Regions from separate parts of the Rubrobacter calidifluminis genome, predicted to be linked through region 1. Evidence: riboswitches for the same ligand, from Rfam matches in the RefSeq annotation. Region 1 holds a riboswitch; the other holds the start of a gene.

Evidence for each region. A riboswitch is a leader RNA that binds a small molecule or an ion and turns the genes downstream of it on or off. The one in region 1 is predicted to bind cobalamin.
Region 2: linked by a shared signal. The riboswitch ahead of PJB24_RS02655 (ribonucleoside-diphosphate reductase subunit alpha) and the one ahead of PJB24_RS01440 (ABC transporter substrate-binding protein) in region 1 are both predicted to bind cobalamin.

What each region holds. Positions count from the first base shown of each region.
Region 1 covers NZ_JAQKGV010000001.1:282,935-298,523, reverse strand. The annotation lists gene PJB24_RS01490 (helix-turn-helix transcriptional regulator) at 1-781, shown strand, start outside; gene trmFO (methylenetetrahydrofolate--tRNA-(uracil(54)-C(5))-methyltransferase (FADH(2)-oxidizing) TrmFO) at 765-2,081, opposite strand; gene PJB24_RS01480 (hypothetical protein) at 2,153-2,563, opposite strand; gene PJB24_RS01475 (SDR family oxidoreductase) at 2,572-3,348, opposite strand; gene PJB24_RS01470 (PaaI family thioesterase) at 3,368-3,814, opposite strand; gene PJB24_RS01465 (EAL domain-containing protein) at 3,951-6,692, shown strand; gene PJB24_RS01460 (phosphotransferase family protein) at 6,689-7,741, opposite strand; gene PJB24_RS01455 (2-phosphosulfolactate phosphatase) at 7,744-8,544, opposite strand; gene PJB24_RS01450 (ABC transporter ATP-binding protein) at 8,554-9,810, opposite strand; gene PJB24_RS01445 (FecCD family ABC transporter permease) at 9,794-10,780, opposite strand; gene PJB24_RS01440 (ABC transporter substrate-binding protein) at 10,788-11,765, opposite strand; cobalamin riboswitch at 11,888-12,079, opposite strand; gene PJB24_RS01435 (PadR family transcriptional regulator) at 12,180-12,701, shown strand; gene PJB24_RS01430 (class I SAM-dependent methyltransferase) at 12,698-13,312, shown strand; gene PJB24_RS01425 (GntR family transcriptional regulator) at 13,337-14,014, opposite strand; gene PJB24_RS01420 (fumarylacetoacetate hydrolase family protein) at 14,119-15,012, shown strand; gene PJB24_RS01415 (ferredoxin) at 14,991-15,197, shown strand; gene PJB24_RS01410 (type 1 glutamine amidotransferase) at 15,194-15,589, shown strand, end outside.
Region 2 covers NZ_JAQKGV010000002.1:147,744-163,332, reverse strand. The annotation lists gene PJB24_RS02720 (DNA integrity scanning protein DisA nucleotide-binding domain protein) at 1-198, shown strand, start outside; gene PJB24_RS02715 (NADP-dependent oxidoreductase) at 204-1,124, shown strand; gene PJB24_RS02710 (iron-containing alcohol dehydrogenase) at 1,118-2,140, opposite strand; gene wrbA (NAD(P)H:quinone oxidoreductase) at 2,152-2,757, opposite strand; gene PJB24_RS02700 (TetR/AcrR family transcriptional regulator) at 2,887-3,465, shown strand; gene trpE (anthranilate synthase component I) at 3,462-4,973, opposite strand; gene hisIE (bifunctional phosphoribosyl-AMP cyclohydrolase/phosphoribosyl-ATP diphosphatase HisIE) at 4,966-5,607, opposite strand; gene hisF (imidazole glycerol phosphate synthase subunit HisF) at 5,576-6,364, opposite strand; gene PJB24_RS02680 (hypothetical protein) at 6,370-7,227, opposite strand; gene glmM (phosphoglucosamine mutase) at 7,224-8,543, opposite strand; gene rpsI (30S ribosomal protein S9) at 8,596-8,988, opposite strand; gene rplM (50S ribosomal protein L13) at 8,994-9,425, opposite strand; gene PJB24_RS02660 (ribonucleotide-diphosphate reductase subunit beta) at 9,560-10,624, opposite strand; gene PJB24_RS02655 (ribonucleoside-diphosphate reductase subunit alpha) at 10,647-13,430, opposite strand; cobalamin riboswitch at 13,604-13,805, opposite strand; gene PJB24_RS02650 (O-methyltransferase) at 13,879-14,544, opposite strand; gene truA (tRNA pseudouridine(38-40) synthase TruA) at 14,534-15,298, opposite strand; gene PJB24_RS02640 (energy-coupling factor transporter transmembrane component T family protein) at 15,295-15,589, opposite strand, start outside.

The DNA of each region.
Region 1 (15,589 bases):
CAACCAGCCCCGGGGGTTCGGCTACGAGATACGGGCCGTGATGGCGAAGGATGGCGAGTCCTGGGGTGGGTTGTGTCTGGTGCGGGAAGAGGGTGATCCTGATTTCTCGGGGAAGGAGGTCACCTTCATAGAGCGTGTCCTGCCGCATCTCACTGCCGGTCTGCGCGTGGCGGCGCTGCGTTCCGAGGCAGGCAGGACATCGGGAGGGGAGCCCATCGGGGTTCTCGTCCTGGACCATCGCGGCCGAGTGGTGCAGAGAGCAGGGGGGATGGACCGGTGGCTGGAAGAGCTGGGGATGCCTCAGCCTTGCAGAGAAGATGGCAGCAACCTGCCGGAGGCGGTCTGGATACTCACCGGCATGCTCCGCCGCACGCTTGCCCCGCGCACCGGGGAGGACGAGGTTACGATTCCGCATCTACACGTGCGGGGGCGTTCGGGGCGGTGGATCTCGCTGCAGGCTTCGATCGGCGAGGATCAAGACGGGGCCGTGGCCCAGACGGTAGTGGTGGCCGCCCCGAGCGGGCCGAGGGAGCTCTCCAGGATCAACGTCGCCGCCTACGGGCTGAGCGGAAGGGAGAGGGAGATAGCCAACCTCGTGCTGCGCGCCTACTCGACGCGTCAGATCTCCCGCGCGCTCTACATCTCAGAGTCGACGGTGCAGGGGCACCTCTCCCATATCTTCGAGAAGGTCGGCGTGAGGAGCCGGCGGGAGCTGCTCAAGCGGCTCTTCTTCAGCAGCTTCCCGCCGGAAGAGAACGCCTCTCCTACCCGGCCGCCCTGACGCCGAGGAACTCGTCGAGGGCCGCGAGCGCCATTTGGGCCTGCCGCTCCCGGCGCTCCTGCCTGCCGAGGCGGCGCCCGTTCTCCTTCTTCGGGGCCGGGGGGACGAGCCCCCAGTTGGAGTTTATCGGCTGCAGCGTCCCGTCCTTGGTCGTGATGTAGTGGGCCAGCGCCCCTATCATGGTCTCCCGGGGCAGCTCTATCGGCTCCTCACCGCGGGCCACCCGGGCGGCGTTCACGCCGGCGATGTAGCCCATCGCGGTCGACTCCACGTAGCCTTCGACCCCGGTGAGCTGCCCGGCGAAGAACAGCGGCTCCCCGGTGCGGAGGCGCATGGTGGCCTCCAGCGTGTGGTTCGCCTTTATGTAGGTGTTGCGGTGCATCACGCCCATCCGGGCGAACTCCGCGTTCTCGAGGCCCGGGATCATGCGGAAGACCCGCTTCTGCTCTCCCCACTTCAGGCGCGTCTGGAAGCCGACCATGTTGAACAGGTGCCCTTCGGCGTCGTCCTGCCGCAGCTGCACCACCGCGAAGGGCTCCTCTCCGGTCCTCGGGTCCGGCAGCCCCACCGGCTTCATCGGGCCGAAGCGCAGAGTGTCCGGGCCGCGGGAGGCGATCACCTCCACCGGCAGGCACCCCTCGAAGTACATGTTCTCCTCGAAGTCCTTTATCGGGGCGAGCTCGGCGGTGGTCAGGGCCTCGACGAAGGCGTAGTACTCCTCCTCGTCCATCGGGCAGTTGAGATAGGCCGCCTCCCCCTTGCCGTAGCGGGAGGCCAGGTAGATCTTCTCGTCGTCCAGAGAGTCGCGGAAGAGGATCGGGCTCGCCGCGTCGTAGAAGTAGAGCCTCTCGCCGGAGAGCGCGGTGATCTTCTCTGCCAGCGCGTCGGAGGTGAGGGGCCCGGTCGCTATCACGGCGGGTCCATCGGGTATTTCGGTGGCCTCCTCGCGCACCACCTCTATGTTCGGGTGCCCCTCGACGGCCTCGGTGACGGCCCGGGAGAAGTCCTCCCGGGCGAGCCCGAGTGCACCGCCGGCCGGGACGCTGCTGGCGTCGGCGCAGCGCAGCACCACCGAGCCGAGCCTGCGGAGTTCCTCCTTCAGGAGGCCGGAGGCCGTGCTCAAAGAGAGGTTGCCCATCGAGTTGGAGCAGACCAGCTCGGCGAAGAGGCCGGTGTGGTGGGCCGGGGTCTGCTTCACGGGGCGCATCTCCCAGAGCTCCACCCGGCAGCCGGCCTCGGCCGCCTGCCAGGCCGCCTCGCTCCCGGCGAGCCCGCCGCCTATGACCGTTACATCGGGCACCAAACCACCTCCAGCCAGAAAGCCACCACGAGAGGATATTCTACGCCCGGAGAGGTCTCCGTCTACCGGCTCTAGCGCTCCCGCACCTCTGCCGCGCTGTACTCCAGCCCCAGCACCAGGAGGTAGACGGCGGTGGCGACGAAACCGGTCGCGGGCCATGCGAAGACGTCGTGGATGCCGTGCGATACCGGGTACGAGAGTACGATCGCGGCTCCGATGGAGAGGAGGTGCATGTTCCCCCACACCGCCAGCGTCCCAGGTTCCTGCCTGGGCCACGCCCCGAGCCTCCCGAAGGCCACCAACCCAGCCAAGACGTAGCCGAGCACCGCCCCGGCCATGAAGAGCAGCGCATCGATCAGACCCGGCAGGTGGTGCGCGTGGATCAGGAGTCCCCCCGAGGTCCAGATCGTGACGGTGTAGCCGTAGGGCACGCCGCTCGAACCGACCGCGACCCGCAGGTTGTTTATGTAGCGATCCCTCAAGGCACCCCTTACCAGGCCGTAGCCCCGCCGTCCACGACGACCGTCTGGCCCGTCATGTACGAGGAGGCCGAGGAGGCCAGGAACACGACCACGCCCTTTATGTCGTCCGGCTCTCCGAAGCGCCCCATCGGGATGTCGGCGAGCATCCGCTCTCCGAACATCTCCATCAGCCCGCGGGACATCTTCGTCGGGAACCAGCCGGGGGCTACGGCGTTGACCCGGATGCCGTGGCGTGCCCAGGCGGTCGCGAGATCGCGGGTCATCGAGATGACCGCGCCCTTGGAGGAGCTGTAGCCGACGGTATGCATGTACTCGGGGTTTCCGCCGACGAGTCCCGCGACCGAGGAGACGTTGACGATCACGCCCCCGCTCCCGCGTTCGATCATGCGCCGCCCGACCGCCTGAGACATCAGGAACGTCCCCCGCACGTTGACCCGCAGGACGTGGTCGAACTTCTCCAGCGGCATCTCGACCGCCGGCGCCCCCCAGGTCGCCCCGGAGTTGTTGACCAGGACGTCCACGCCGCCGAACTCCTCGAAGGCCGCCGAGACCACCCTCTCCACGTCCTCCGGCTCGGTCACGTCGCAGGCGAGGGCGAGCACCCTGCCCCCGGCCTTCTCCATCTCCCGCCGGGCCTCCTCGAGCTGCTCCATCCTGCGCGAGCAGATCACGACGTTCGCTCCCGCCTCGGAGAGGGCCTCGGCCATCTGGCGCCCGAGCCCCCGTCCCCCTCCGGTGACGAGGGCGGTCTTCCCGTCCAGGCGGAAGAGATCCAGAGCACCCACAGAGCACCTCCTCCTCTCTTTAGACGATGGGGTTGCCGCGCTTCTCGAAGATCCGGAAGGTGCCGGTGCCCAGGGCGACCAGCTCCCCGCCCCCGTCGTAGACCTTAGCCTCGGCGGTAGCCAGCCGGCGCGAACGGTGCACCACCTCGCAGCTGCAGGTTATGCGCCCCTCGCGCACCGCGCCGAGGAAGCTGACGTTCAGCGCGATCGTCGCGGTCCTGAAGCCGGCCAGAGCCGAGACCGCAAGCCCCATCGCGTTGTCCATGAGCGAGGAGTAGACCCCGCCGTGCAGCGTGCCATTGCCGTTGAGATGGATGTCTTTCACGTCGAGGTATATCACCGAGCGGCCCGGCTCCACCGACTCGACTCTGCACCCCATATATCTCGAGAAGGTAACACCCTCCTCGAAGTAGCGGGCGAGCTGCGAGAGCTGCTCACCTTCCAGAGCGTGACCGACCTCTTCCAATGTTATCCTCCCGCAGACGAGACGGCAGAACCTCTGTTCTCTCACACCGGCGGCATCGCGCCGGAGGGTTCATTATATTTCTTCCGAGCAGCGCCCTCGCGGTGGCCGCTGGTTCCGGCCGGAGATATACTGTGGCATGTCTGAAAACGAACTTTTGCCTCTGCTTGCATTGCAGTACTCCCCCTTCGAGACCGTACTCTTCCTCTCCTCGTGTATCTCCGCCGCGGCGGCGCTCTACGTGCTGCCCAGACGCCGGGTGCCGGGGGTGAAGGCGCTCACTCTCATGATGATCGCCGCAGTCTGGTGGGGACTGAGCTACGCGATGGAGATAGCCTCCTACTCGCTCGAGGCCAAGATCTTCTGGGCCAAGCTGGAATATCTCTCGATCTGCACGATCCCACTCGCGATGTACGTGTTCGCCGCCCGATACACCGGGCGGACAGCACGGTCGTCTTTTTCGTCCTGGTCACTGCTCTCCATCCCACCGCTCGTGACCTTCGGCCTCGTCGTGACCAACGAGCAGCACCACCTCATCTGGCGCAGCCTCCGCATCGGCAACCTCGACGGGGTCAGGATGCTCGTGGTCGAGCACGGGGCCGCCTTCTGGGTGTACTGGATCTACTCCTACGTCCTGATCCTCCTCGGCTTCGTCTCGTTCTTCCCACTCCTGCGCGGTGGCCTCTACCGCAAGCAGAGCGTCACCCTGCTGCTCGGCTTCCTGTGCCCGTGGGCCGGCAACCTGCTCTATGTCGCCGGTTCGGGTCTGCTGCGCAACTTCGACACCACGCCGGTTGCCTTCTCGGCCGGCGGTCTGTTCCTGTCCTGGGCCGTCTCGCGCTTCCGCTTCCTCGACGTCATCCCGGTCGCCCGTGAGGTGATCCTCGAAAACATGGGGGAGGCCGTGATAGTCCTCGACCCACAGGGTCGCATCGTCGACACGAATCCCGCGGCCAGGAAGCTGCCAGCTCTGGCCGGGGCGAACACCTTCGGCAAGTCGCTGTGGGAGAGTCTGCCGGAATGGGCGGAAGTGGAACCGGGGGAGAGCCGGGAGGTGGAGACACAGGGCGGTCACTACGCGGTCTCCCGGTGGCCCCTGCCGGAGCGCGGCCTAGAACCTTCGGGCAGCCTGCTCGTCGCCCGGGATATAACCGAGCACCGGTTGGCGGAGCAGCGGCTCGCCGAGAGCGAAGAGCGCTACCGGCGGCTCGTCGAGCTCTGCCCGGACGCCGTCGTCGTGCACAGCGAGGGCAAAGTGGAGTACGTGAACGGGGCGGGTCTCAGGCTCATGCACGCCTCCAGCCCGAACCAGATCGTGGGACACGAGGTACTGGAGTTCGTCCACCCGGACTACCGGGAGGTCGCCGCGGCCCGGATGGCCCAGGGATATCGTGACCGGAACCGGAGAGGGCTCTATACCTACCGCATCCTCCGGCTCGACGGCAAGACCCTCGAGGTCGAAGCCGCCGCGATGAGCGTCTCCTACAAGGGAAAGGCAGCCATACAGCTGGTGCTGCGCGACGTCACCGAGCGCAAGGTGCTAGAGGATCGTCTCACCCACCTCGCCTACCACGACATCCTCACCTCCCTGCCGAACCGGACCCGGTTCCTGGAACGCCTCGAGAGGGCGCTCTCCAGATCCAGGAGGAAGGGAGAGCACCTGGGCATCCTCTTCCTCGACCTCGACGGCTTCAAGCTGATCAACGACACCCTGGGGCACGAGGAAGGGGACAAACTCCTGGTCGCCTCGGCGACCCGCCTGGCCGGCTGCATACGCCCCTCGGACACAGTGGCCCGGCTCGGCGGGGACGAATTCGCGGTGCTGCTGGAGAGCATAGAGAACGAGGAACAGGCGGTGCAGGTCGCGGAGAGGATCTCCCGGGAGATGCGCGACCCGTTCATCATCGCCGGGCGCGAGGTCTTCGTCGGGGCAAGCATCGGCATAACGCTGAGTTCCTCCCCGGAGGACGCACCCCCCGACCTGCTGAGGGAGGCGGACACCGCGATGTACCGGGCGAAGAAGGAGGGCAGGGACTATGCGATCTTCGAACCGGAGATGAACCGCAGGGCGCTCGAGCTCCTGCACCTCTGTGAGGAGCTGAAGCGGGCGGTCGAGCTGGAGGAGTTCAGGCTGCTCTACCAGCCGATCATCGACCTTAGAGACGGCCGGATCCGGGGCATCGAAGCCCTCTTGCGCTGGGATCATCCCGAGCGCGGCACCCTGCTACCCGGGTATTTCCTGCCGGCGGCCGAAGAATCCGGCCTGATCCTGGAGATCGACCGACGGGTCCTGGAGGAGGCGTGCCAGCAGGCCGCCGCGTGGCAGAGAATGCGCGGCGAAGAGCATCCCGCACCGGTCTTCATCAACGTCTCGGGGGCACAGATCCGCTCGAGAGGCTTCGTCGGATACCTGGAGGATCTGCTGGAGCGTAACGGGCTGGAGGGAGGTGGCATCGTGTTAGAGATCACGGAGAAAGTCCTGGTCGAAGACTCCCCGGAGATGATAGACAGAATCAGCAAGATCAGGGCCCTGGGTGTCGGTCTCGCCCTGGACGACTTCGGCACCGGCCACTCCCCGCTCTCCCACCTGAGGCGCTTCCCCATAGACACGATCAAGGTAGACCATACGTTCGTCGAGGGGCTCGAATGGAACCCGGAGGATGCCATCCTGATCTCCGGCATCATCGGGCTGGTGCAGGCGCTAGGCAGGAATCTCGTAGCGGAAGGCGTGGAGACCCCGCACCAGCTCGCACGGCTGCGCGGCATGGGATGCGAGCTGGTGCAGGGCAACCACCTCTCCAGGCCGCTTTCGGCCGACGCCGTCTCTACCCTGCTCCTGGACGGCAGGGTGACCCCGGCTCCCGGTCCGGCGCAGGACTAGGAGGAGCGTGAGAGCGAGTAGGCGTAGCGGACGAGGTTCTCGACCCGTTCGCCGAAGGTTGCGAACCGCTCGTCCTTCGTCTGGCCGCGGACCCAGCGGACGTAGATCTGCTGCAGGATGACCGCGAGCTTGAAGTAGCCGAAGACCCGGTACCAGTGCATCCGGGAGAGGTCGCGCCCGCTCTTCTCGGCGTAGCGCTGCATGAACTCCTCCCGGGTCATGAAGCCGGGCGCGTCGGTCACCGTCGGGAGGACCCGCTTCATCTCGGGCGGATCGTCCTTCTCGACGTAGTAGGAGAGGGAGACGGCGAGGTCGAAGAGTGGGTCCCCCACCGTGGCCATCTCCCAGTCGAGCACGGCGCGGACTTCGGTGGGATCTTCGGGGTCCAGGATGAGGTTGTTGAGCTTGTAGTCGTTGTGGATGATCGTCGGCGGGGGGCTCTCGGGGATGTCGGAGGCTATCCAGCGGGTCAGGGGCTCGACCTCGGGTATCTCCCCGGTCTTCGCCCGCTCGTAGCGGGAGATCCAACCCTTCACCTGCCGCTCCAGGAAGCCCTCCGGGTGCCCGAGGTCTCCGAGCCCCGCCGCCTGGTAGTCGACGGCGTGCAGCCCGACCAGCGTGTCGCAGAGCGTCTCGGAGATGCCCCGGCAGAGCTCCGGCGTGGGCTCCATCCCTTCCGGGAAGGAGTCGTCTATGACGATGCCGCGCCTGCGCTCCATTACGTAGAAGGGCGCGCCGATGACGGATCGGTCCTCACAGTAGAAGTAGGGCTTCGGGGCAAGGGGATAGACGGGGTTGAGGCGCATGAGCAGCCTCGACTCGCGCTCCATGTCGTGCGCCTTGGGCGGTACGGGACCGAGAGGCGGCCGCCTGAGCACGCCCTCCCAGGAGCCTATCCTGAGAAGATACGTCAAATTCGAGGCCCCGGAGGGGAACTGCTCGACCTCGAGGCTGCCCTCCGGCAGCCCCTCGATGTGCCGCCGCAGGTACTCCTCGACGGCCTTCCTGTCGAAATCCTCGCCCTCGCGCACTTTTATGGTTTCAACCAATTTCAGACCCCCTGCTCGTCCTCAGCCGCCCGGGAACCTCCGCCCAGCTCCTCGACCCTGCGCAGCGTGCCGTCCCTCACCTCGAGGACGGCCTCGCTCGCCCCGACGTCCGCCGCGAAGCGCAGCGTCTCGATCCGGTCGTGCTCGACGAACCACCGGCCGGCGCGCGAGCGGGCGAGCACCTCCACCGGGTCTTCGAGCCTGCCGGCCCATTCCCGCGCCAGGATCGCGGCGTCGTTGAGGTTCCATTCCTCCACGCCGAGCCGCGAGACTATCGCCGAGGCCCCGAGGAAATCTTCGAGGTCGAACCGTCCCCCGGAGCCGGCGCACACCAGGTACACCGCCTCCGCCCCCGAGGATTCGAGGTAGCGCGCCGTGGCGGGCGCGTTGCGCAGGCAGGAGACGAGGACGATATCCGCGGCGGCGACCTCGGAGATGGCCCTCGTCCCGTTGGTCGTGAGGAAGACGACGTCCCTGCCGGCGACCTTCTCCGGCGAGTACTCCTCGGGCAGCGGGCCGAAGTCGTACCCCTCGACCCGCTCGGCGCCCTGCTCCCCGCCGCGCAGAGCCTCCGGTCCCACCCGGGCGTAGACCTCCTCGCCCTCCTGCAGGCTCCCGACCGGGAAGACGCGCCGGGCACCGTTCTCGAGGATGGTGAGCAGCGTGGTAGTCGCCATGAAGACGTCTATGACGACCGCCACCCTCCCCGGCAGACGCTCGGGTACGATCTCCTTGCGGCTCATCAGCACGCCGAGCCGCCTCAAGGTGCGTTCCTCGCTCTCTGCTTCGAACTCACCACCCAAGACATTCTACTAGCCCTCCCCCCGGCCACCCCGCGCGCCGATCCCGCCGCGCAGCTCCCGGATCAAGTCCTCCAGCCCCGCCTCGAACGCGCCGGCCTCGAGCAGATCATCTGGCGCGGCGCCCCCGCCTCCGTGATGGTCCACCACGGCGACCGGGATCCCTTCCTCCAGCGCCTCGAACGCCGCCCCGAGCACGACTCGGCCGCCCGGAGGGGAACCGCAGACGGCGACGAGATGTGCCGAGCGAGCAGCCTCCGCGTTGCGCCGCAGCACCTCGCCGGGGATGGGGGCGAAGGGCTCCGCCTCGACGATCTCCGCCCCGAGGGCGCGGGCGACGGCGTGGTCGAGGTCTCCAGGAGGGAGCACGCCGGCGGAGAACCCCACCCCTTCCTCGCTGAGCCGGCGCATCAGAAGAGCGCCGGCACCTCTGCCGCAGATCACGTGCACCTCCGGTATCCCGCCCCCGGTGACCCGCCCGGAAGCGGTACTCTGCACGATGAGATCCCCCGTCGCCGGGGAGACCAAGACCTCCGCCTGTGCCCCGAAGACCTCCCGGATCACCTCGGGGCGCAGCGCGGCGCTCGGGACACCGGCGGCGAAGACCTCACCGCCACGCATGACGACGACCCTCGAGGCGTGCCGGGCGGCGAGGTTGAGATCGTGGGCGACTAGGACCACGGTCGCCCCGGCGCGGCCCAGGCACTCCACGACCCGCATGAAGGCGAGCTGGTGCCGGATGTCGAGGTGGTTGGTCGGCTCGTCGAGCAGCAGCACCTCGGGCTCCTGGGCGAGCGCCCGGGCGAGGGCGACGAGCTGACGCTCCCCGCCCGAGAGCTCGGTCATCCTGCGGTGCGCGAGATCCCACACCCCGACGTCCTCCATGGCCCGCCCGACCGCCCCTGGCGCGCCGGGGTCCGAGGGGAAGAGCCATCCTTCGTAGGGGGCGCGCCCCATCTCGACCACCTCGCGCACCGTGTAGTCGAAGGCCGGCGCCCCCTCCTGCGGTACGACCGCGACCCGGCGGGCGAAGAGCCTCGCATCCCAACCCCCGACCTCCCTGCCGTCGAGCAGCACCACCCCCTCCCGCGGCCGCAGGGCCCGGGCGAGCGTCCGGATCAGGGTGCTCTTGCCGCTGCCGTTCGGCCCGACTACGGCGAGCATCTCCCCCTCTCCCACTTCCAGGCTCACCCCCGAGAGCGCCTCGTGCGCGCCGTAGGCGACGCGCACGCCCCGCACCTCGAAGACGATCTCACCAGAGCCGGCCACGCCTGCGGCTCCTGGAGAGCAGATACACGAAGAAAGGCGCCCCGCACAGGGCGGTTATGATCCCGACCGGGATCTCGATCGCGGGGATCGCGGTGCGCGCCGCGTCGTCGGCGGCGACGAGGAAAGCCGCCCCCCACAGCCCCGAGACCGGCAACAGCAGGGCGTGACGCGGGCCGGCCAGTATCCTGCCGGCGTGCGGCACGATGAGCCCGATGAAGCCGATCACGCCGCTGACCGCGACCGCCGCCGAGGCGCCGAGCGCGGCGAACCCTATCGCGAGCAGCTTCACCCGCTCGACCCCGACCCCGAGGTAGGTGGCCTGCTCCTCCCCGAGCGACAGTATGTCGAGCCTGCGCGAGAGGGCCAGGAGCCCAGCCGAAGAGACGACGAGGTACGGCAGCGCGTCCACCACCCTCCGCCAGTCGGCAGGCGCCAGAGACCCCAGCAGCCAGAACAGCACCGAGGAGATCCTCTGGTCGGCGAAGGTCAGGATGACGAACGAGTAGACCGCAGCGGCGAAGGCCCCGACCGCGAGCCCGACGAGCAGCAGATCGGCGATGGGAAACCGCCCGCCGCGCCGCGAGAGCCCGACCACGGCGAACGCCGCCGCGAGCCCCCCGCAGAAGGCGGCGGGCGGGACCGCGGAGAGCCCGGCCGCCCCGAAGGAGGCCCCGGAGGCTATCGCGAGCACCGCCCCGAGCGCGGCCCCCGGCGAGACCCCCACCACGTACGGGTCGGCCATGGGGTTGCGGAAGAGCCCCTGCATCGCGGCCCCGCTCACCCCGAGCGCCCCTCCGACGAGCATCCCGAGGGCTATGCGGGGCAGCCGGATCTGCAGGACTATCGCCCGCGAGACTTCGTCCCCGCCCCCGAGGAGCGTCCGCACGACCTCGCCGGGGGAGAGCCAGGCCGGTCCCACGCCGAGCGAGAGCACCGCCACCAACACCAGCGCGGCGGCGGAGGCCCCCACCCAGAGGCTATCTCTTGCTGTGGACTTTGAAGGCACCGGGGTGTATCGCCTCCGCGATCTGCTTCACCCCCTCGACTATCCTCGGCCCCGGACGGGTCGTGAGGTTGTCGTTTATGACTTCGACGTGCCCCTCACGCACGGCCTTGAGCGCCTCGAAACCGGGACGGCTCGCGACCTTCTTGGGCGTATCGCCGGAGGAGCTGCCGATCAGGTAGTAGTCCGGGTTCTGCTTCACGAGCTCCTCGAGCGAGTACTGCGGGTAGGCGCTCTTCGCCCCGGCGGCGACGTTCTTCCCGCCGGCGAGCTTTATCTCGTCGTCTATGAAGCTGCCCGGACCGGCCGTCTGGAGTGGCTTGGGGTAGACCTCGTAGAAGACCGTGGGATGAGACAGCCCCCTGACCTCCTTCCTCACCTGCGAGAGCTCGCGGCGCATGTGCCGCTGGACCTCGCGGGCCTTCTTCTCGTCCCCGACGACCTCCCCGACCGTCCCGATCGAGGCTATCGCCCCCCGGACGCTCTCCGGGTTGATCACGACGACCTTCGCCCCGGTCTTCTTCTCCAGGTCGGCCGCCTGCTGCCTGGTCGTCGCAAACGACATGAAGAGCACGTCGGTCTTGAGCGAGGCGACCTTCTCGGCGTTGACCCCTTTGTAGTCCCCGATCTTCGCGATGTGCTCGACCTGCGGCGGGTAGTCGTCGGCGGTGGTCACCCCCACGACCCTCTTCCCCGCCCCGATCGCGAAGAGCGTCTCGGTGATGCTCGGGGCCATCGAGGCGATACGCTCGGGCTTCTTCTCTATCGTGACCTTCCTCCCGAGCGAGTCGGTCACCGTGACCGGGTACCCCGAAGCACCGCCGCGGGCCTGCGTGGCGCCCCCGGAAGAACCCCCTCCAGAAACCCCGCCCGCCCCGCACCCGGCGAGCGCGAAAACCACCACGGCGAACGCCACCACGACGCGCAGGACGTAACCCATCCTAACGAACATGCCAGAGAATCACCTCCCCACCTCGAAACGAACTCGGAAATCCAGCCCGAGAGAGAAGCCCTCTAGGGCCCGGCGGGAAGCGACCAGAAAATCACCACGCCCGAACTCCTTCCTCGAAGAGCCTGCGACCTAAGCGCCCGGCAGGTCTCCTGGCTCGCGGCTCCAAAGCGCCTCCCCCGCAGCCTTCCCAGGCCCCGAAAAGGACCCAGTGACCGGGCAGAGCCCCCAGGCGGAGTGTCGCATCGCCGCTCACAGTGGCGGGACCGCGCCGGATTCTCACCGGCTTCCCTCGCACCAGACGCACCCTCTTTCGAAAAGCATAACCGAAACCACCCCACCGCGCACGTCCATTGACCGGTCCAGTCCAATAGGTTACATTAACCTAGGTTAGATTAATCCATAAAGGAGTGAGCGGTGTACACGGATATCCTGATCCTGAGCAGCGTGATCGAACGACCGCTGCACGGGTACGAGATAAAGCGGGGGGTGGGCCGGGTGCTGGGGCGGGAGTTCGCGCTCAACAACAACCAGCTCTACCCGGCGTTGCGGCGGCTGGAGGAGATGGGGGCGGTGGAGAAGGAGGTCGTGCGTCAGGAGGGCAGGCCGGACAGGCACGTCTACCGGGCGACGGGGCTGGGGCGGGAGGCTCTGGGCGAGATGCTCCGGGAGTTTCCGCCCGAGCTGGCGCGAAACGACGCGGAGTTCATGGTGAGGGTGGCGCTCTTCGAGCTGCTGGAGCCCGAAGAGAGGAGGAGCATCCTGCGGGCGAGGCGGGAGTTCCTCGAGGAGCATCTGGAACGCTCCGTCGAGATGGAGTCGCGCATCGGGGACGGGCGCAGTCCTTACGCGGCGAAGGTGGTCTCGTTCCACCGCAGCACCATCGAGCACGAGCTGGCCTGGATCTCGGAGCTGGAGAGGGAGGTGGAGGGCGCGTGAGAGACCGGGACGTCGGGCGTTTCGACCGGTGGGCGCCGACCTACGAAAAGAGCGGGCTGCAGGCCAGCTTCTTCGAGCCGGTACACGAGGCGACCCTGCGGCTCGCCTCCCGTATGGCGCCGCGGCCACACCGCGTGCTCGACGTGGGCTGCGGAACGGGGGCCCTGCTGCGCCGGGCGTCGGGGCGCTTCCCCGACGCCCGGCTCGTCGGGGTGGACGCCGCGGCCGGCATGATCGAGGCGGCCAGGGAGGGTGGGACACCGGCGAGCCTCGTCTGCGCTCCGGTCGAGCACCTGCCGTTCGATGATGGAGAGTTCGACCTCGTCCTCAGCACCGTCTCGTTCCACCACTGGGAGGACCAGCAGAAAGGGCTCCAGGAGATAGGAAGGGTCCTGGCGCCGGGAGGCTCTCTCGTCCTGGTGGACATCTTCGCCGCTTCCTGGCTGCGGGTGATGCTCCTCCCGATGAAGCTGCACGGTAAGTTCCGTACGCCCGCCGCGGCCTCTCGCATGCTACGCCCGGCCGGCCTTACTCCCGGCCGCCGGGATACGGTCCTCAAAGGTCCCCTCGGCCTCCCCGTGGTCTCGGCGGTTCCGGCGGGCAAGCCATAGCGTCCGGGCCGCGCCGCTGCCCGCTCACCCCTTCTGCCACTCGTACTTCCAGTGGCCCACCGCCCGCTCTATGTGCTCGAGCATGAGCCTCCCGGCGTCCTCCGCACGCCCCTCGGCGACGGCGGAGGCTATCTGGCGGTGCTCCGCGACGTCCTCTTCCTTCCAGTCAGAGGTGAGCATCCGCCGCGAGAGGAGCCTGCGCCCCACCTCCACGATCCAGAGCGAACCCAAAACCCTTACCAGCTCCTCGTTGCCTGTCGCCCGCGCGAGATGCATGTGGAACTGGCGGCTCGCGTCGTGCGCCTCCACCCCGTCGGCGGCGTCCGCCTCCCGCTCTATAGCCCCGTACAGGAGGTCTATGTCCCTGCCGTTCCTGCGACCGGCCGCGAGCCGTGCTATCCCCGGCTCGAGCAGCGTCCTCACCTCCAGCCGCCGCAAAACCGCCTCGAGCCCGAGATCCGCCACCCGATATCCCCGGTTCGGCTGAAACTCCACCAGCCCCTCGTCCGCCAGCCTCCTCAACGCCTCCCTCACCGGCGTCCGCGAGATGCCGAACCTCTCCGCCAGCTCGACCTGACCCAGCCTCGTCCCCGGCTCGGCCTCCCCCCCGAGCACGTACTCCCTGATCCGCTCGTACGCCCGGTCCGCGACCGAAGACGCGTCTATGGGCCCTCCACCCGCAGCACTCCTCACGTTCGACATGCATGCGATCTTAAATTGTGTGGATATTTTATTCAAGCTGAAAACTCCATTGACAATCTCCCTTCTTTTGGATACATTATCCATGATTCAGGAAGGAGGAAGGTTTGGATCTTTCGCGGGGACCGAGGGTGAGGGTTCTGGTCGAGGGCGGGCCCGTCTGGGGTCTTTTGGAGCCTGGAGGTGTGATCGCGCTGGAGGACGGCGGCAGGATCTCCGAGGAGGAGGCTATCTATCTCGCGCCTGCCGAGCCCTCGAAGATAATCGCGCCGCACCTCACCTACCGCAGCCGGGTCGAGGAGTACGGGGCCAGGGTGCCGGATCATCCCTCGTACTTCCTCAAGCCCCCCAGCTCCCTCGGCGGGCACCGGGGTGTATTGAGGCGTCCGAAGGGGACGGGGTTTCTCAACTACGAGGGGGAGCTCGCGGTCGTCGTCGGGCGCAGGATGCACGGCGTCCCCGAAGAGGAGGCTCTCTCGTACGTGGCGGGGTACACCTGCGCCAACGACGTCAGCCTGCACGACTTCCGGCACGCCGACCGCGGCTCGATGCTGCGGGTCAAGGGGCAGGACGGATTCCTGCCGCTCGGGCCCGCGGTCGTTCCGGCCGGGGAGTTCGACCCGGAGGACTTCACGCTCAGGACGTACCTCAACGGCGAGGTCGTGCAGGAAGCCACCTCGGACGACATGATCTTCGGCGTCGCCTACCAGCTCGCCGACCTGTGCCGGCTCATCACGCTCGAGCCCGGGGACGTCGTCCTCACCGGCACCCCGGCCAACTCGCGCCCCATGCAGCCCGGGGACGTCGTCGAGGTCGAGATAGAGGGCATAGGGAGGCTCTCCAGCACGGTCGAGGAGTGGGACGTCGACCTCTCCCACGGCCCCGGCGAGCGGCCGCAGGTCTCCGCCCAGACGCTGCACGTCGCGCTCGCGGTCCCCGAGGAAGACGCCGAACGTATGGTGCGGGAAGGAGAGCGGGGATGGACGGGAAGCTCGAAGTAGAGGTGGATCTCGACCTGTGCCAGAGCTGCGGCGAGTGCGCCAGGATCGCGCCGGAGATCTTCACCCTCGGCGAGGACGACGTGCTGCGCTGGAGGCCGGAGGCGGAGATCTCGCTGGAAGAGAAGGCCCGCGAGGCCGAGGAGGCATGCCCCACCACCGCGATAAAGGTCGAGGTGGTGCGGTGAAGCCCGTTCTCATAAGGCAGCACGCCGAGAGAACCCCGCCGGCGCTCCTCGCCGGGTGGCTGCACGAGAGGGGCATCCCCTTCGAGGTGAGCCGCTCCTGGCTCGACGGCGAGCCCCCCGACCCCCGGCGCCACCTCTTCGTCGCCTCGCTGGGCTCGCAGTACAGCCCACGCGACGCAGAAGAACAACCCGCCGTGGCCGCAGAACTCGATCTCGTCCGCAGGTGCGTCGAGGAGGAGGTACCGGTCCTCGGGCTGTGCTTCGGCGGTCAGGTGCTCGCGAGCGTCCTCGGCGGCGAGGTCGGTCCCCTGCCCGAGCCCGAGCTCGGCTGGTGCGAGGTAGAGACCAAAGACCCCGAAGAGATCCCGCCGGGCCCCTGGCTCGAGTGGCAT
Region 2 (15,589 bases), on a different contig from region 1:
GCCTCGGTGACCCGGCAGACCGGGGCGGTCGCGATAGTCGTCTCGGAGAGCTCGATGGTCCGGATGTTCGACGATGGGGAGCTCATCTCGGAGATCGTCCCAGAGTTCTGGATGTGGGACGGGTACAACTCCCGCCTCGAAGGCAGGACCTTCACCCGCACGGAGGAGGACATCACCGTCATCGGGAAGTCCGACTGACCGTGATGCGAGCGGTGGCGATAGACGGTTTCGGCGGCCGGGAGCGCATGCGGCTCGTAGAGCTCCCGAAACCGGAAGTCTCCCCCGAGGGCGTGCTCGTACGCGTCCGGGCCGCCGGGGTCGGCCCCTGGGACGTCAAGGAGCGCGAGGGGCTCTTCGGGCGAAGGAGCTTCCCCCACGTCCTCGGGCTCGAGGGCGCGGGCGTGGTCGAGGCGGCCGGTCCGCAGGCCGGAGGGTTCGCCGAGGGGGATGAGGTCTACCTCGCTTCGGGCGGCTGCTACGCGGAGTACGTCACCGCCCCGGCCGGGGTCGTGGCCCACAAACCGGCCTCGCTCTCCTTCGAGGAGGCCGCGGCGGTCCCGATCGCGGGCTGCACGGCGCATCAGGCTCTCTTCGACGAGATAGGGCTCCGCCGCGGCGAGACCATCCTCATCACCGGGGCCACGGGCGGTGTGGGCACCTTCGCCGTCCAGCTGGCTTCCGGCGTGATCGGGGCGCGGGTCATAGGGACCGCGAGCCCCCGCAACCACGACTACCTGCGCGATCTCGGCGCAGAGGCGGCCATCGACTACCACGGCGACTGGGTCTCGGCGGTGAGGGAAGCCGCTCCGGACGGTGTTGACGCCGTCTTCGACTGCGTCGGCGGCGAGACCTTCAGAAGGAGCTTCGGCGCGGTGCGCGACGGCGGGCGCGTCGTCTCGATAGTCGCCTTCGGCGAGGAGGTGGGGCGTGGGATCTCCTACCACGCCTTCAGCGCGACCTCCGACCGCCCCAGGCTGGAGAGGTTAGCGGAGATGATCGACGCCGGCAGGCTGCACGTCGAGGTCGCGGACGTCCTGCCGCTCGCGAGTGCGGCCGAGGCCCACGAGCGGGTGGAGTCCGGCCACACCCGCGGCAAGATCGTACTCAGGGTCGCGGATCAGTAGGCCCGGCGCAGTATCTCGAGCGCCCGGGCGGCGCGCTCCCCGAACTCCGAAGCCACCTTCTCCAGGTCTTCTTCGGGCACGCCGAAGTCCCGCAGCCTGTGCGGGAGACCGAGCTCCCGGACCAGCGCCGCCACCCTCTCCGGCGGGTCCCCGCCGAGCGCCCCGGAGAGAAGCTCCCACCTTTGTGAGGCGAAGCCCTCCCGCATGACCTCCAGACTCGGGGCGAGCGTGATGCACGAGGTGATGCCGTGCGGTATACCGTAGCTCGCCCCCAACCTGCGCCCGAGCACGTGTGAGATCCCCATCGGGGTGTTCAGCGGGGCGAAGTACGCGAGCCAGGATGCGACCTGAAGCTCACCCCGCACCTCCACGTCCCCGGGCTCGCGCTTCGAGCGCGGAAGAAGCCGCACCAGACGCCGCGCACCCTCAACCCCGGTCACGTCGGTCACCGGGTGCTCCCCCCCGTAGAGGATTCCCTCCACCGCGTGGTCGAGCGCCCGGATGCCGGTCGAGAGCCAGAGCCTCTCGGGCGTGGCGAGCGTGAGCTCGGGGTCGAGTATGACCACCGGCGGCACCGCCCGTTCGTCCGCAAACCCCGCCTTGCGCCCGGCGGCCTCGTCGGTCACCCCGACGAGGTGCGCCCACTCGGCCCCCGAGAGGGTCGTCGGGACGGCGACCTGCTGCGGGTAACCGACTCTCGCAGCCACCGCCTTCGTCCCGTCTACGACGCTCCCCCCGCCGAAGGCGACTAGGAGGTCGGCCTCCCGCGCCCGCTCCGCCGCCCGCTCCACGGCGCTCCCCGGCGTGTGCTCGCCCATCCCGGCGAAGGTCCCGGCGTGACGCTCCCCCAGAAGCCCCTCCACCCTCCTCACCAGGTCCGTCTTTTCGTCGAGCGTCCGGCCGGTGACGACGAAGGCGCGGCCGTACGGCCGCGCCTCCTCCTCGAGCCTCGCGACGCTGCCCGCGCCGAAATGCACCCGGCGCGTGGGAAGGAAGGTGTGCGTCCCCGCTCTCACACCAGGGGATTCTACACCCGGCTCCTTACCAGGGCCGCAGCCTTCTCGACCACCCGGCGTCCCTGGTAGCGGGCCGCGGCGAGCTCCTCCCCGGTCGGCCCCTCCTCGCGCCCGGTGCTGCTCGCCCCGTAGGGGTTGCCCCCCGCCTCGAAGACCTCCTGAGCGGTGTACCCGGGCGGTACGATCACCGCACCCCAGTGCGCGAACACGTTGTAGAGCGTCGCGATGGTCGTCTCCTGCCCGCCGTGGGCGTTCTGCGCGCTCGTGAACGCGCTCGCCACCTTGTCCGCGAGCTTCCCCTCCGCCCACAGCGGACCCGTCGTGTCGAGGAACTGCTTGAGCTGCGCCGAGACGTTCCCGAACCGCGTCGGCGTCCCGAAGACGAACGCGTCCGCCCACTCCAGATCCTCCAGGCTCGCCTCCGGTACGTCCTGCGTCTCGAGCGAATGCTCGTACCAGCCCTGGTTGCTCTTTATCGCCTCCTGCGGCGCCAGCTCCCGTACCTTGCGCAGACGCACCTCCGCCCCGGCCTCCCGGGCACCCTCCTCGACAGCCCGCGCCAGCCGGTAGACGTTGCCCGTCGCACTGTAGTAGATCACCGCTACCCTGACCGCCATCCAGACTCCTTCCAATATATGGACTACAGTCCGTTTATGCCGTGAAGTTAACGCGGTAGACTCATGCTGTCAAGGACGAAAGGTGTACGGGCTCACATGCGGGGTTCGTGGTCGAGAGGCGAAGAGGGGATGCGCAAAGACGCGGTGCGCAACCGGGAGAGGATCCTCGATGCGGCGCGCGCTCTGTTCTCCGAGCGCGGGGTGACGGGGGTGACGATGTCCGAGATCGCCCGGGCCGCCGGGGTCGGGAAGGGGACGCTCTACCGGCGTTTTCCGAACAAGGGGCTTCTGTGCGAGGCGCTCCTCGACGAGCCCACCCGCGTCTTCCAGCGGCGGACGATGAAGCTCGTCTCGGAGAGCGGGATCGGTGCGCTGGAGAAGCTGGATCGGTTTCTGGAGGAGATGGTCCTCTTCACCGAGGAGAACCTGGAGCTGCTCTACGGGGGCCAGGAGCCGCTCTGCGGCTCGGACAGGGTCGAGCGGTTCTCGCACCCGGCCTACGACTGGCAGCGCTGGACCGTGCTGGTGCTGTTGCGAGAAGCCGAGCGGGAGGGTGCGATCAGACGGGGGCTCGACCTCGAGTATCTGGCGCACGCCCTGCTCGCCCCGCTCGCGGTGGATCTCTACCACTACCAGCGGCACGTGCTAGGTTTCAGTTCGGAGCGGATAGCCCGCGGGCTGCGCGACCTCGCCTCGGAGAAGCTCTAGAGCCACATTGGGCGGCTCCGAGCCACCTCCAGCGCCCGGACGATCGCGCGGGCCTTGTTGCGGCTCTCCTCGTACTCCAGAGCAGGAACCGAGTCCGCCACCACCCCGCCGCCGGCCTGGAAGTAGACCCTCCCCCCCTTCACCAGCGCCGTGCGCAGGGTTATGCAGGTGTCGAGCCTCCCGTCCACCCCGTAGTAGCCCGTCGCGCCGGCGTAGGGTCCGCGGCGGGTGGGCTCCAGTTCGTCGATGATCTCCATCGCCCTGATCTTCGGCGCCCCGGAGACCGTTCCAGCCGGGAAGGCCGACGCCAGGGCGTCCAGCGCCGTGAGGTCTTCCCGCAGGTCGCCCTCCACCGTGGAGACTATGTGCATCACGTGCGAGTAGCGCTCTATCTGCATGAAGGCCGAGACCTCGACCGATCCGACCTCGCACACCCGCCCCAGGTCGTTGCGCCCCAAATCGACCAGCATCACGTGCTCCGCCCGCTCCTTCTCGTCGGCGAGGAGCTCCTTCTCGAGGGCCACGTCCTCCTCCGGCGAAGCCCCGCGCCTCCTGGTCCCCGCCACGGGCCGGGTCATCGCCCTTCTCCCCTCCACCCGCACCAGCGGTTCGGGGGAAGCACCGACGAGCGCGAAGTCTCCCATCTTCAGGTAGGTCATGTACGGGGAAGGGTTGACCGTACGCAGACCACGGTACAGGAGCAGCGGGTCCAGCTCCCCCACCCCGGCCTCGAAGCGCTGGGAGGGCACCACCTGGAAGGCGTCACCCGCCCGGATGTACTCTATCGCCCGTGCCACCGCCTCCTCGTACTCTCTCCGGTCCATGTTCGAGGTGATCTCGAGGCTGCCCTCTCCGGACGGCAGGTTTCGCGACCGGAGAGGGGCCGCCAGGCGCTCCGAAACCCTCCGGATGTCGTCCGCCGCCCGGCGGTAGGCCGCGACGAAACCCTCCCCGCCCACGTCCGAGAGCCCGGAGGCGTCCAGAAGCGAGACCACGAGCACCCGGTGGCGCAGGTGGTCGAAGACGACGAGGGTGTCCGTGAGCAGGAAGTAAGCCTCCGGGATACCCAGATCGTCCGGCGGGGCGTCCGGCAGCCGTTCCAGGTAGCGCACCGCGTCGTAGGAGAAGTAGCCCACCGCCCCGCCGACGAAAGCCGGCAGGTTCGGCAGCGGGGCGACGCTCTTTCTGCCCACTATGCCGGCGAGCCCCCGGAACGGGTCCCCGGCGGCCACCTCGCGCGCCCCGTCGGCGTCCACCACGGTGTAGACGCCGCCGCGGTAGGAGAGCGTGCGTTTGGGGTCGAAGCCGACGAAGGAGTAGCGCCCGAAGCGCTCGGCCGCCTCCGCGCTCTCGAGCAAGAAGAGGTTCTCCTCCCCGCCGAACTTCATCACCGCCGAGATCGGCGTCTCGAGATCCCCGATGAACTCGGCGTAGACAGGAACCACGTCGTAGCTCGCGGCGAGAGAGCGCGCCTCGTTCAGCGTGGGGGTGAGAGCCCCGCTAGCCATGCCGCTCGCGCAGGACGCGCGTCACGTCCTCCACACCCACCTGCTGCTCCTCGAGCAGGACCAGCAGGTGGTAGAGGAGATCCGCCGTCTCCTCGGCCACCCTCTCACCCGCAAGCGCGGCCACCACGACTTCGACCGCCTCCTCGCCCACCTTCTGCGCGACCCGGGCCCTGCCCTGCCGGAGGAGCTCCGCCGTGTAGGACCCCTCGGGCATCTCGCGGTGGCGCTGGGCTATCGTCCCGGCGAGCTCGCGCACCATCGCCCCGAAATCGTCCTCCTCCTTCTTCCCGCCGAGCGCGAGCCCCACCCCTTCCCCTGCGAGCGCCTTGAAGAAGCAGCTCTTCTGCCCCGTGTGGCACGCCGGCCCCCGCGGCTCCACCTTGTAGAGGAGCGCGTCTCCGTCACAGTCCACCCGCACCTCGACCACCCTCTGGGTGTTGCCGCTCGTCGCCCCCTTTCGCCACAGCTCCCGCCGCGATCGGGAGTAGTAATGCGCCTCGCCGCTCTCGAGCGTACGCTCCAGAGCCTCCCTGTTGGCGTAGGCGAGCGTGAGGACCTCGCCCGTGTTCGCGTCCTGCGCCACGACCGGGACCAGCCCGCTCTCACCGAAGTTCACGTTCCCCGCCGCGCTCAAAACGGACCGGGACCCCCTTTCTCGCCAGGTACTCCTTGACATCCCGTATGCTCCACGATCCGAAGTGGAAGATGCTCGCCGCCAGCACCGCGCTCGCCCCCGCCTCGACGGCCGCCACCATGTGATCCGGATGCCCCGCCCCCCCGGAGGCCACGATCGGAAGGGTCGTCCTCCCGGCGACCGCGGAGATGAGATCCAGGTCGTATCCGGTCTCGGTACCGTCGGAGTCCATGCTGTTCAAAACGAACTCCCCGGCGCCCCGCCGCTCGCCCTCGGCGAGCCACTCCAGCGCGTCCCTGCCGGTGTTCACCCGGCCCCCGTTCAGGTAGACCTCCCAACCCGCGCCACCCTCCCCGCGTTTCACGTCCACGCTCAGCACGATACACTGGCTCCCGAAACGCTCCGCGCCCCGGCTTATGAGGGCGGGGTCCCTGACGGCGGCGCTGTTCACCGAGACCTTGTCCGCCCCGGCCCGCAGCATCGCCCGCATGTCCTCCACGGTCCTCACCCCTCCGCCTATCGTGTAGGGGACGAAGACCTCCTCGGCGGCGCGCCGGGCCAGCTCCACGGCCGTAGAGCGCCGCTGATGGGAGGCGGTGATGTCGTAGAAGACGATCTCGTCGGCCCCCTCGCGGTCGTAGAGGGCGGCGAGCTCGACCGGGTCTCCCGCGTCGCGCAGGTTCTCGAAGCGGGTGCCCTTCACGACGCGTCCGGCGTCCACGTCCAGACAGGGGATTATGCGCACGCAGAGGGACATCTCTCTCAGGCGCAGGGCATCCCGGCGGCCCTGCACTCCCGGAAGATCCACCCGCGCAGCGCCCCGCTCGCCGGGATGAGGACCGCCCCCGCATCCCCGCTGCCGAGCACGAGCGAACCGTCGCGACCCTTCCAGTGGCGGTATACCGTGTAGGCGGCGAGCGTGGCCTCGATCAGGGCGACGATCCGGTCCAGCTCGGCGTGGGAGAGCTCCTCGTTCACCTCAAGCTTCGAGAGGTCCACGTTCTCGGGCGAGTGCAGGTCCGCCGAGAGGTTCCCGGTGCGCAACCTCAGCCCCGGGGTGTTCCACAGGACGTCTATCGCGTCCTTTATCGCCTCCGCCCGGGCCTTCTTGTTGCCCTTGCGCAACCTCGGCTCCCTCATCTCCTCCAGCCGACGGGAGAGGTCGCCGTTCTGAGAAATCCCCTTGCGCTCGAGCGAGAGCACCTTGAGGGTCGCAGCCGAGTCGACCTCGACGACGACGCTCTGGTCACGCTCGCGCCTGAACGGGTAGTCGGTGTACTCGATACCGACCTTCTCCAGCGCCGCGAGCAGCTCCTCCGAGCGGGGTCGGCCGTCGAAGATCTTGCGGCTCGCAGAGTAAGCCGGGAGCGAAAGCCGCGAGAGCAGCCGCTCCACCCGCCGGGTTCCCCGCTCGTTCGGCACCGCGAGCGGAGCATCGACGCCGACGATGATCTCACCGTGTCCTGCATCGTAGCCCTCGACAGCGCCCGCGATCTCCTCGACCGTCCCGCAGAAGGTGTTGGCTATGATGTTGCCCCGCTCGTCGAGGACCGAGAGCGCCGAGACCTTTTTGTCCGCCTCTCCCGGCCGCCAGGCCAGGGCGCATCCCACGAACCTCAACACCTCACCCCCGCGACCACCTCTGCAACTTCTTCACACACCTCCGTGCACACCCTCTCGTCCAGGTGCTCGACCATGACCCGTACCACCGGTTCCGTCCCGCTCGGCCTGAGCAAAATACGCCCCTCGTCCCCGAGCCGGCGCCGGGCCTCCTCCACCGCCCGCCTCACCTCCTCCGAGCCGCAGACCTCCCCCGCATCAGCTCCACCGACGGGCACGTTGATCAGGGTTTGCGGGTAGACCTCCATCACCCCCGCCAGCTCGTACAGCGGCATCCCGGAACGCTCCATAACCTCGAGCAGCGCCAGCGCGGTCACGAGCCCGTCCCCGGTCTTCGTGTAACGCGAAACGATCACGTGCCCGGACTGCTCCCCGCCCACCGCAGCACCCGTACGCCGCATCGCCTCGGCCACGTACCTGTCCCCGACCGGTACGACCTCGCAGGGTATCCCCAGCCGCTCCATCGCCTTGAAAAACCCCAGGTTGCTCATGACGGTCACCACGATCCCCCCGCCTATCTGGCCCCGCTCGGCGAGGTCCCGGGCCAGGATGGCGATGATCCTGTCCCCATCCACCACCCCTCCGCGCTCGTCCAGCGCGAGCACCCGGTCGGCGTCCCCGTCGAAGGCGAAGGCCACGTCGTACCCGGAGGGGTCGAGATCTCCTATGTGGGTCGAACCGCAGCCGTCGTTTATGTTCGTGCCGTCCGGCTCCGCCGCGACCAGCCCGAAATGCGCTCCGAGCCTCTCGAAGGCCAGCGGAGCGGTCTCGCACGCCGCCCCGTTGGCGCAGTCGAGCAGTATCCTACGGCCTCCGGCATCCGGATACAGCCGCGAGAGAACCCCCTCGACGTACATGCCGGCGGCATCCTCCACCGCCCTCACGCCGCCGACCCCGCTGCCGACGGGCCGCTCCGGGAACTCCCCGGCCGCGAGGCGTTCGAGCTCCCGCTCCTGCTCCCCGGAGAGCTTGACCCCCTCGCCGGAGAAGAACTTTATGCCGTTGTCCGGGTAGGGGTTGTGCGAGGCGCTCACCACCCCCGCCGCATCCATCCCGAGCTCGGGAGCGAGTGCCGCGACCGCCGGCGTCGGCAAGACACCGAGGTCGAGCACCTCCGTCCCGCCGCTCGCGAGCCCGGCCGCCAGCGCACACGAGAGCATCCCGCCCGAGAGCCGGGTGTCGCGCCCGATGCACACCCGCCTGCCGAGCGTCCGGGCGGCGGCGAGGCCGAGGCGTAGCGCGTGCTCCGGGCGCAGGGTGGAGTTCGCCTCCCCCCGCACCCCGTCCGTACCGAACCTGATCCTCGACCCAGCCAACCCGATCCACCCGGCGCCCGGCAACGGTGACAGTGGGAAATCTCCCGCGTAACTAACGCTTGGAGAACTGCGGGCGCTTGCGGGCCTTCTTGAGGCCGTACTTCTTGCGCTCGACGGCCCGCGCGTCGCGGGTGAGGAAACCCGCCTCCTTGAGGTCTCCGCGTGCCTGCTGGGACTCCTCCGCCAGCGCCCGCGCTATGCCGTGACGCAGCGCCTCGGCCTGCCCGGTGAGACCACCGCCCGTGACCTTCGCCACCACGTCGTAGCGCCCGGCGGCGTCGAGTATCTCCAGCGGGGAGCGCACCGTCCGCTGGTAGGTCAGGCGCGGGAAGTACTCCGTGTAGTCCCTGCCATTCACCGTGATCCTGCCGTCCCCGGCGTACAGCCTGACCTGCGCGACGGAGGTCTTGCGCCTGCCCGTGGCTCTGTAGAGTGCCTCTGCCAAACCTCTCACCTCACCTCGTAGGGCTCGGGGCTCTGAGCTGCGTGCGGGTGCTCAGGCCCGGCGTAGATCTTCAACTTCCCGAGCTGCCTGCGGGCGAGCCTGGTCTTGGGCATCATCCCGTAGACCGCCTTGCGGATGATCTCGGTCGGCCGCTTCTGCAGCATCTCCTCGTAGGTGCGGCTCTTGAGCCCGCCCGGGTATCCCGTGTGCCAGCGGTAGAGCTTCTGCTCGGCCTTGCGCCCGCTGACCACGACCTTCTCGGCGTTCACGACGACCACGAAGTCCCCCACGTCCACGTGCGGGGTGTACTGTGGTTTCCTCTTGCCCCGCAGGAGCATCGCTATCTCGGCGGCCAGACGCCCAAGATGCTTGCCCTCGGCGTCTATGACGTACCACTTCCGCTCGACCGTTCCGGGTCGCGCCATGTAACTCTTCATGTTCCTCCGGAATCTCCGACGGTTACAACTGACCCTGACGACGCGTCAAATAGTAGCATACACCTACAATAAGGTCAGGCACGAGAAGGCCCCGGGAAGCCGCCAAAGGCCCCCGGGGACTCTCCCGTGTTGCCTCAGTCCCAGATGAGCGAGCCCGCGCTCTGGTACTCGGTGACCCGCGTCTCGAAGAAGTTCTTCTCCTTGGTGAGGTCCATCGTCTCGCTCATCCAGGGGAAGGGGTTGCGCGAGCGGTACTGCGCGGGCAGCCCGATCCTCCTGAGACGCCTATCGGCGATGTAGCCGACGTACTCGCGGAACAGGTCCGCGTTGAGCCCGAGCACGCCCTCCGGCAGGCACGCCTTCGCGTAGGCTATCTCGAACTCGACGGCCTTGCGGATCATCTCCACGATCTCGCGCCGCAGCTCCGGGGTCCAGGCCTCCGGGTTCTCCTCCTTTATGGTGTTGATGAGGTCTATCCCGAAGTTGAGGTGGACCGTCTCGTCGCGCAGGATGTACTGGAACTGCTCGCCGATGCCTGTCATCCGGTTCTGGCGGTGGAACGAGAGGATCATCACGAACCCGGAGTAGAAGAAGATCCCCTCCATGATCACGTAGAAGCCGACCAGGTTCTTGATGAACTCCTGGATCCCCTCGACCGTCTCGGTGGTGAAGCCCGGGCGCATGATCGCCTCGGTGAGCGACATGACGAACTCGTCCTTGCCCCGGATCGAGTCGACCTCGTGGTACATGTTGAAGACCTCGCGCCCGTCGAGGCCCAGAGACTCGACGATGTAGTGGAAGGCGTGGGTGTGGACGGCCTCCTCGTAGGCCTGCCTGAGGAGGTACTGGCGCGCCTCGGGGTTGGTGATGTGCTCGAAGATGGCGAGCACGATGTTGTTGCCGACGAGCGACTCTCCGGTCGAGAAGAACCCGAGGTTGCGCATGATCACGAGCCGCTCGGCGTCGGTGAGCCCGTCGGGGGAGTGCCAGAGCGAGATGTCCTTCTGCATCGGCACCTCGGAAGGCATCCAGTTGTTCGCACACCCGTTGAGGTAGTGCTCCCAGGCCCACTCGTACTTGAGCGGCCACAGCTGGTTGACGTCCACGGCCTTGCAGTTCAAAAGCCGCTTGTCCTCGACGTTTATCCTCTTGCTGAGGTCATAGGGCTTCTCGCCCCCTCCACCACAGCACTGGGACATGAATCTCCCTCCTCTCTTCTACCTACTGGCAGGCCTCGCACTCGACGTCGTCCGGGGAGCAGGTCGCCCCCCTCACGACAGGCTCGTCCTCCTCCACCTTCACCCGGCTGGAGGCCGAGACGCTCTTCATCCAGCGCGGCTGGATGCCCCGCTTGTTGATGTCCATGCTCGCCTTCTCGACGCCCGTGGCCCCGCGGCTGCGCAGGTAGTAGGTGGTCTTGAGACCTTTGCGCCAGGCGTTGAGGTACATCTCGGAGAGCTCCCGGCCGCTCGGGCGGGCGAGGTAGAGGTTCAGCGACTGCCCCATGTCCAGCCACTTCTGGCGGCGGCTCGCGCAGTCTATGAGCCAGCCGGAGTCTATCTCGAAGGCGGTGAGGTAGAGTTTCTTGAGGTCTTCGGGGATGCGCTCTATCTCCTGCACCGAGCCGTCGAAGTACTTGAGGTCCTCGAGCATCTCCTCGTCCCAGAGCCCGCGCTTCTTGAGATCACGCACCAGGTGCTCGTTGACGATGGTGAAGTCCCCTGAGAGGTTACTCTTGACGTAGAGGTTCGAGTAGGTGGGCTCGATGGACTGCGAGACGCCGGAGATGTTCGAGATGGTCGCGGTCGGGGCTATGGCCATCACGTTGCTGTTCCTCATCCCGTGCTCGGCGACGGCCTTTCTCACCGGCTCCCAGTCGAGCGTCCTCTGCCGGTCCATCAGGACCGGCATCCCGCGCTCCTCCTCGAGCAGGTCTATCGTGTCTATGGGCAGCAGCCCCCGGCTCCACTTAGAGCCCTCGTAGCTCTCGTAGGTGCCCCGCTCGGCAGCGAGCTCGGTGGAGGCGAGGATGGCGTGGTAGGAGATGAACTCCATCGAGTAGTCGGCGAAGCGGATGGCCTCTTCGCTCGCGTAGCTGATGCGCTGCTCGAAGAGCGCGTCCTGAAAGCCCATGATCCCCAGCCCCACCGGACGGTGCCTGAGGTTGGCCCGCCGCGCCTCGGGCGTGGGGTAGAAGTTTATGTCGATGACGTTGTCCAGCATCCTCACGGCGACCCTCACGGTCTCGGCGAGCCTCTCCTCGTCGAGACCGTAGGCGTCGGTGTGGGCCGCCAGGTTGACCGAGGCCAGGTTGCAGACGGCGGTCTCCTCGTCGGAGGTGTTCAGCAGTATCTCGGTGCAGAGGTTGGAGCTGTGCACCACGCCGGCGTGATCCTGCGGCGAGCGGATGTTGGAGGGGTCCTTGAAGGTGATCCAGGGGTGCCCGGTCTCGAAGAGCATCGAGAGCATCTTCTTCCACAGGGATGTGGCCTCGACCTTCTTGTACTGCCGGAGCTTCCCCTCCTCCGCCATCCGCTCGTACTCCAGGTAGCGCTCCTCGAACGCCCGGCCGTAGAGCTCGTGCAGATCCGGGACCTCGTTCGGGGAGAAGAGAGTCCACTCCCCACCCTCGATGACCCGCTTGATGAAGAGGTCCGGCACCCAGCCCGCGGTGTTCATATCGTGGGTGCGGCGCCGCTCGTCCCCGGTGTTCTTCCTGAGCTCGAGAAAGTCCTCTATGTCGAGGTGCCAGGTCTCCAGGTAGGCGCAGGCCGCACCCTTGCGCTTGCCGCCCTGGTTCACCGCCACGGCGGTGTCGTTGACGATCTTGAGGAACGGGATGACCCCCTGGCTCTTGCCGCCCGTCCCCTTGATGAGAGAACCCGTAGCCCGGATGCGGCTCCAGTCGTTGCCGAGCCCGCCGGCCCACTTGCTGAGCTTGGCGTTGTCGGAGATGGCCTTGAAGATGCCCTCGAGATCGTCGGAGACGGTGGTGAGGTAGCAGCTGGAGAGCTGCGGGTGCGTAGTCCCGGAGTTGAAGAGGGTGGGCGTGGCGGAGACGACCCGGAAGGTGGAGAGCATCTGGTAGAACTCTATGGCCCGCTCTTCGCGCTCCTCCTCGCGCAGCGCGAGCCCCATCGCGACCCGCATCCAGAAGTACTGCGGGCACTCTATGCGCTGCTCGTCGGCCTGGATGAGGTACCGGTCGTAGATGGTCTGAAGCCCCAGGTAGGTGAAGCTGTCGTCACGGGCGGGCTCGAGCGCGGCGGAGACCTTCTCCAGGTCGAAGTCGAGCAGCTTTGGATCGAGCCTCTCGGCCTCGACACCCCGCCGCAGAGACTCCGCGAAGCGGGCACGATAGACCTCCTCGAACTCCTCCGGTCGCGGCATCCCGCCCCACGCCTCCCGGTAGATGATCCCGAGCAAAAGACGGGCGGCGACCGTGCTGTATGCGGGCTCGACCTCTATGAACGAGCGCGCGGCGAGCACCATCGCCTGCTGCAGCTGCCCCGGCGTTATCCCGTCGTAGAGCGAGGCGAGCGTCTCGTCCAAAACCCGCTGCGGATCCACGTCCGGAAGGTCCCGGCAGGCCTCCTCGATCCTGCGCCGGATGCGCCAGGTCTCCACCGCGCTCTCCCTGCCGTCCGCGTAGCGTACCCTGATGGAGGGACCGCCCCGGGCCTCGCCCTCCTCGCCGCGCAGCATCCGCGCCTTCTTGCGCTCCTCGCGGTAGACGATGTAGCGGCGGGCAACCCGGTAGTTCCCGTCGCGCATGAGCTGCTCCTCGACGAGATCCTGTATGGTCTCCACCTCGACCGGCCCGCCGTCCCGCGGCAGGCGCGAGACCACCGCCGTCGTCGTGCGCTCGACCTCCTCGCGCAGCTCTTCGTCGAGTGCGTCGTCCCTGCCGAGCCCCCGCTCCGCGCGGAACGCTCCTTCGACGGCTCGAGCTATCCTGCCCGCGTCGAAAGCAACGATCCGACCATCCCGCTTCCTGACCTGCATCTCCCCCGTGATCAAAACGCTCCCCCTTCGTCCGTCTTCCTCACTCTCAGCCTTCGTGAAAAGAGGCGGCCGCAAGGAAGATGTGAGAAACCGGGACGGCCCTCCACCCCGGCACGACATCAACCCTCTCGCGCGGCCGACCTCTCCCTCGAAGGCCAGACCACCACCCGCCCCCAAAGGCGGCAGCGCCGGCAGGTCTTCGGGCTCACAGGCCACCTACTCGCCGCGGCTTCCCAGCCCCCGGAGATCAGGGGTCAGTGCCTCCCTTGCGGCTTTCGTTCCCGCTCACCGCTGCGGGGCAGCTCCGGATTCTCACCGGATTCCCTCTTCGCGCCAGACCCCAAGGGCCCGGCGACCGGCGCCGCTCTCATTATGCTGCCGGGCCGTTTCAGTGTCAACGGTATTTTGGGAAAGTCCTGCAAAAGCCCTTTCTAAGCCGGAAACGGGCTCAGATGTTCTTCACCCTGGCGATGGAGAGGCCATCCACCCGCTCTCTGACGACGGGTATCAGGATCGAGTCGAGCCGGGGATCGCGCGCCAGCGAGAGGTTGAACTCGTGCAGGACGCGGGAGGTTTCGTCCGCGGGCTGTACCACGGCGCCGCCCCGGAAGGTGTTGTCGGCGAGGATGAGGGTACCGGGATGGGAGAGCGTGAGGGAGAGCTCGAGGTATTCCGGGTAGCCTCTCTTGTCTGCGTCTATGAAGACGACGTCGAAGGGCTCTTCGCCGTCCTGGATCATACGGGCGAGGAGCTTGCGGGCGTCACCGGTGCGGACCTCGACTTTTTCGGAGAGCCCGGCGTGCTCGATGTTGGCGCGGGCCACCTCCGCGTGGTGCGCGCTCGCCTCCAGAGAGACCATGGTCCCCACGTCGGGCAGGGCGCGGGCGAGATGGATGGCGCTGTAGCCGCCGAGGGTCCCTATCTCGAGGATGCGCCCCGCCCCGACCATCAGAGCCAGCAGCTGCAGCAACCGTCCCTCGGCCGGGGAGACCTGTATGTCCGGGAGCCCGGCGCGGCGCGAGGCGGAGAGCGTGAACTCGAGGGCTTCGTCCTGCGGCGCGAAAAGGCACTCCACGTAGGCGTCCAACGCCTCCAGCACTGCCTCATCCATCATCGCTTCTCTCCCATGGGTCCTCATCATACTCCACCCCGACGAGGGTGAGGCCCCTCGCCGGCGCCGTCGGGCCGGCCTCGGAGCGCTCTGCACCCTCGAGCAGGCGGCCGAAATCCCTCAGGCTCCTCCTGCCGCGCGCCACCTCGAGCATCGTGCCCACCAGCGAGCGGACCATGTTGTACATGAAGGCGTCGGCCGTGATCCTGTAGGCAAGGACGTCACCCTTCTCCTCCCAACGGGATTCGCTGATTAGCCGCTCGAAGCGGACGTGGTAGGTCTTCGCCGGGGTGAAGGCCCTGAAGTCGTGGGTGCCGCGAACGAGCGAGGCGGCCTCCGCGAGCAAATCCCGGTCGAGGACAGCCGGCACGTGGACGGCGTAGCGGCGCTCAAGCGGCGAGCGGGTCGGGGAGTTCACTATCCTGTACTCGTAGCTGCGGTTCACGGCGTCCCGCCGGGCGTCGAACCCCTCGGGGACGCGTACGCAGCGGCGCAGGGCGACGTCCTCCGGCAGTACGGCGCTGGTCTTGTAGGCGATGAGGGATGGGGAGAGGCCGGTCTCGGCGTCGAAGGAGACGACCTGCCCCCGTGCGTGTACGCCGGCGTCGGTGCGCCCCGCGGCGGTGAGCCTCACCGGCTGGCGCAAAATGGTGGAGAGCGCCCGGGAGAGCGTCTCCTCGACCGTCCTCCGGCCCGGCTGGCGGGCCCAGCCGGAGAAGTCCGTCCCGTCGTATTCGACGAGCCCGGCGAACCTCACAGCGCCACCCCCGCGAGGAAGAGCAGCGCGGCGCAGGTGAGCGCCAGCGCATCCTGTCCGCCGAAATGCAGCTCGCGGTAGCGGGTGCGGCCCGCACCGCCGCGGTAGCCCCGGCTCTCCATCGCCTCGGCGAGCTCGTCGGCCTGCCGGAACGCCCCGACCGTGAGGGGCACCAGGATAGGGACGAAGCTCCTCGCGCGCCCGAGCAGGCCGCCCTCGTCGAAGACGGCCCCTCGTGCGGCCTGGGCCTCGCGTATCCTCTCCGCCTCCTCCTGCAGCGTCGGGATGAAG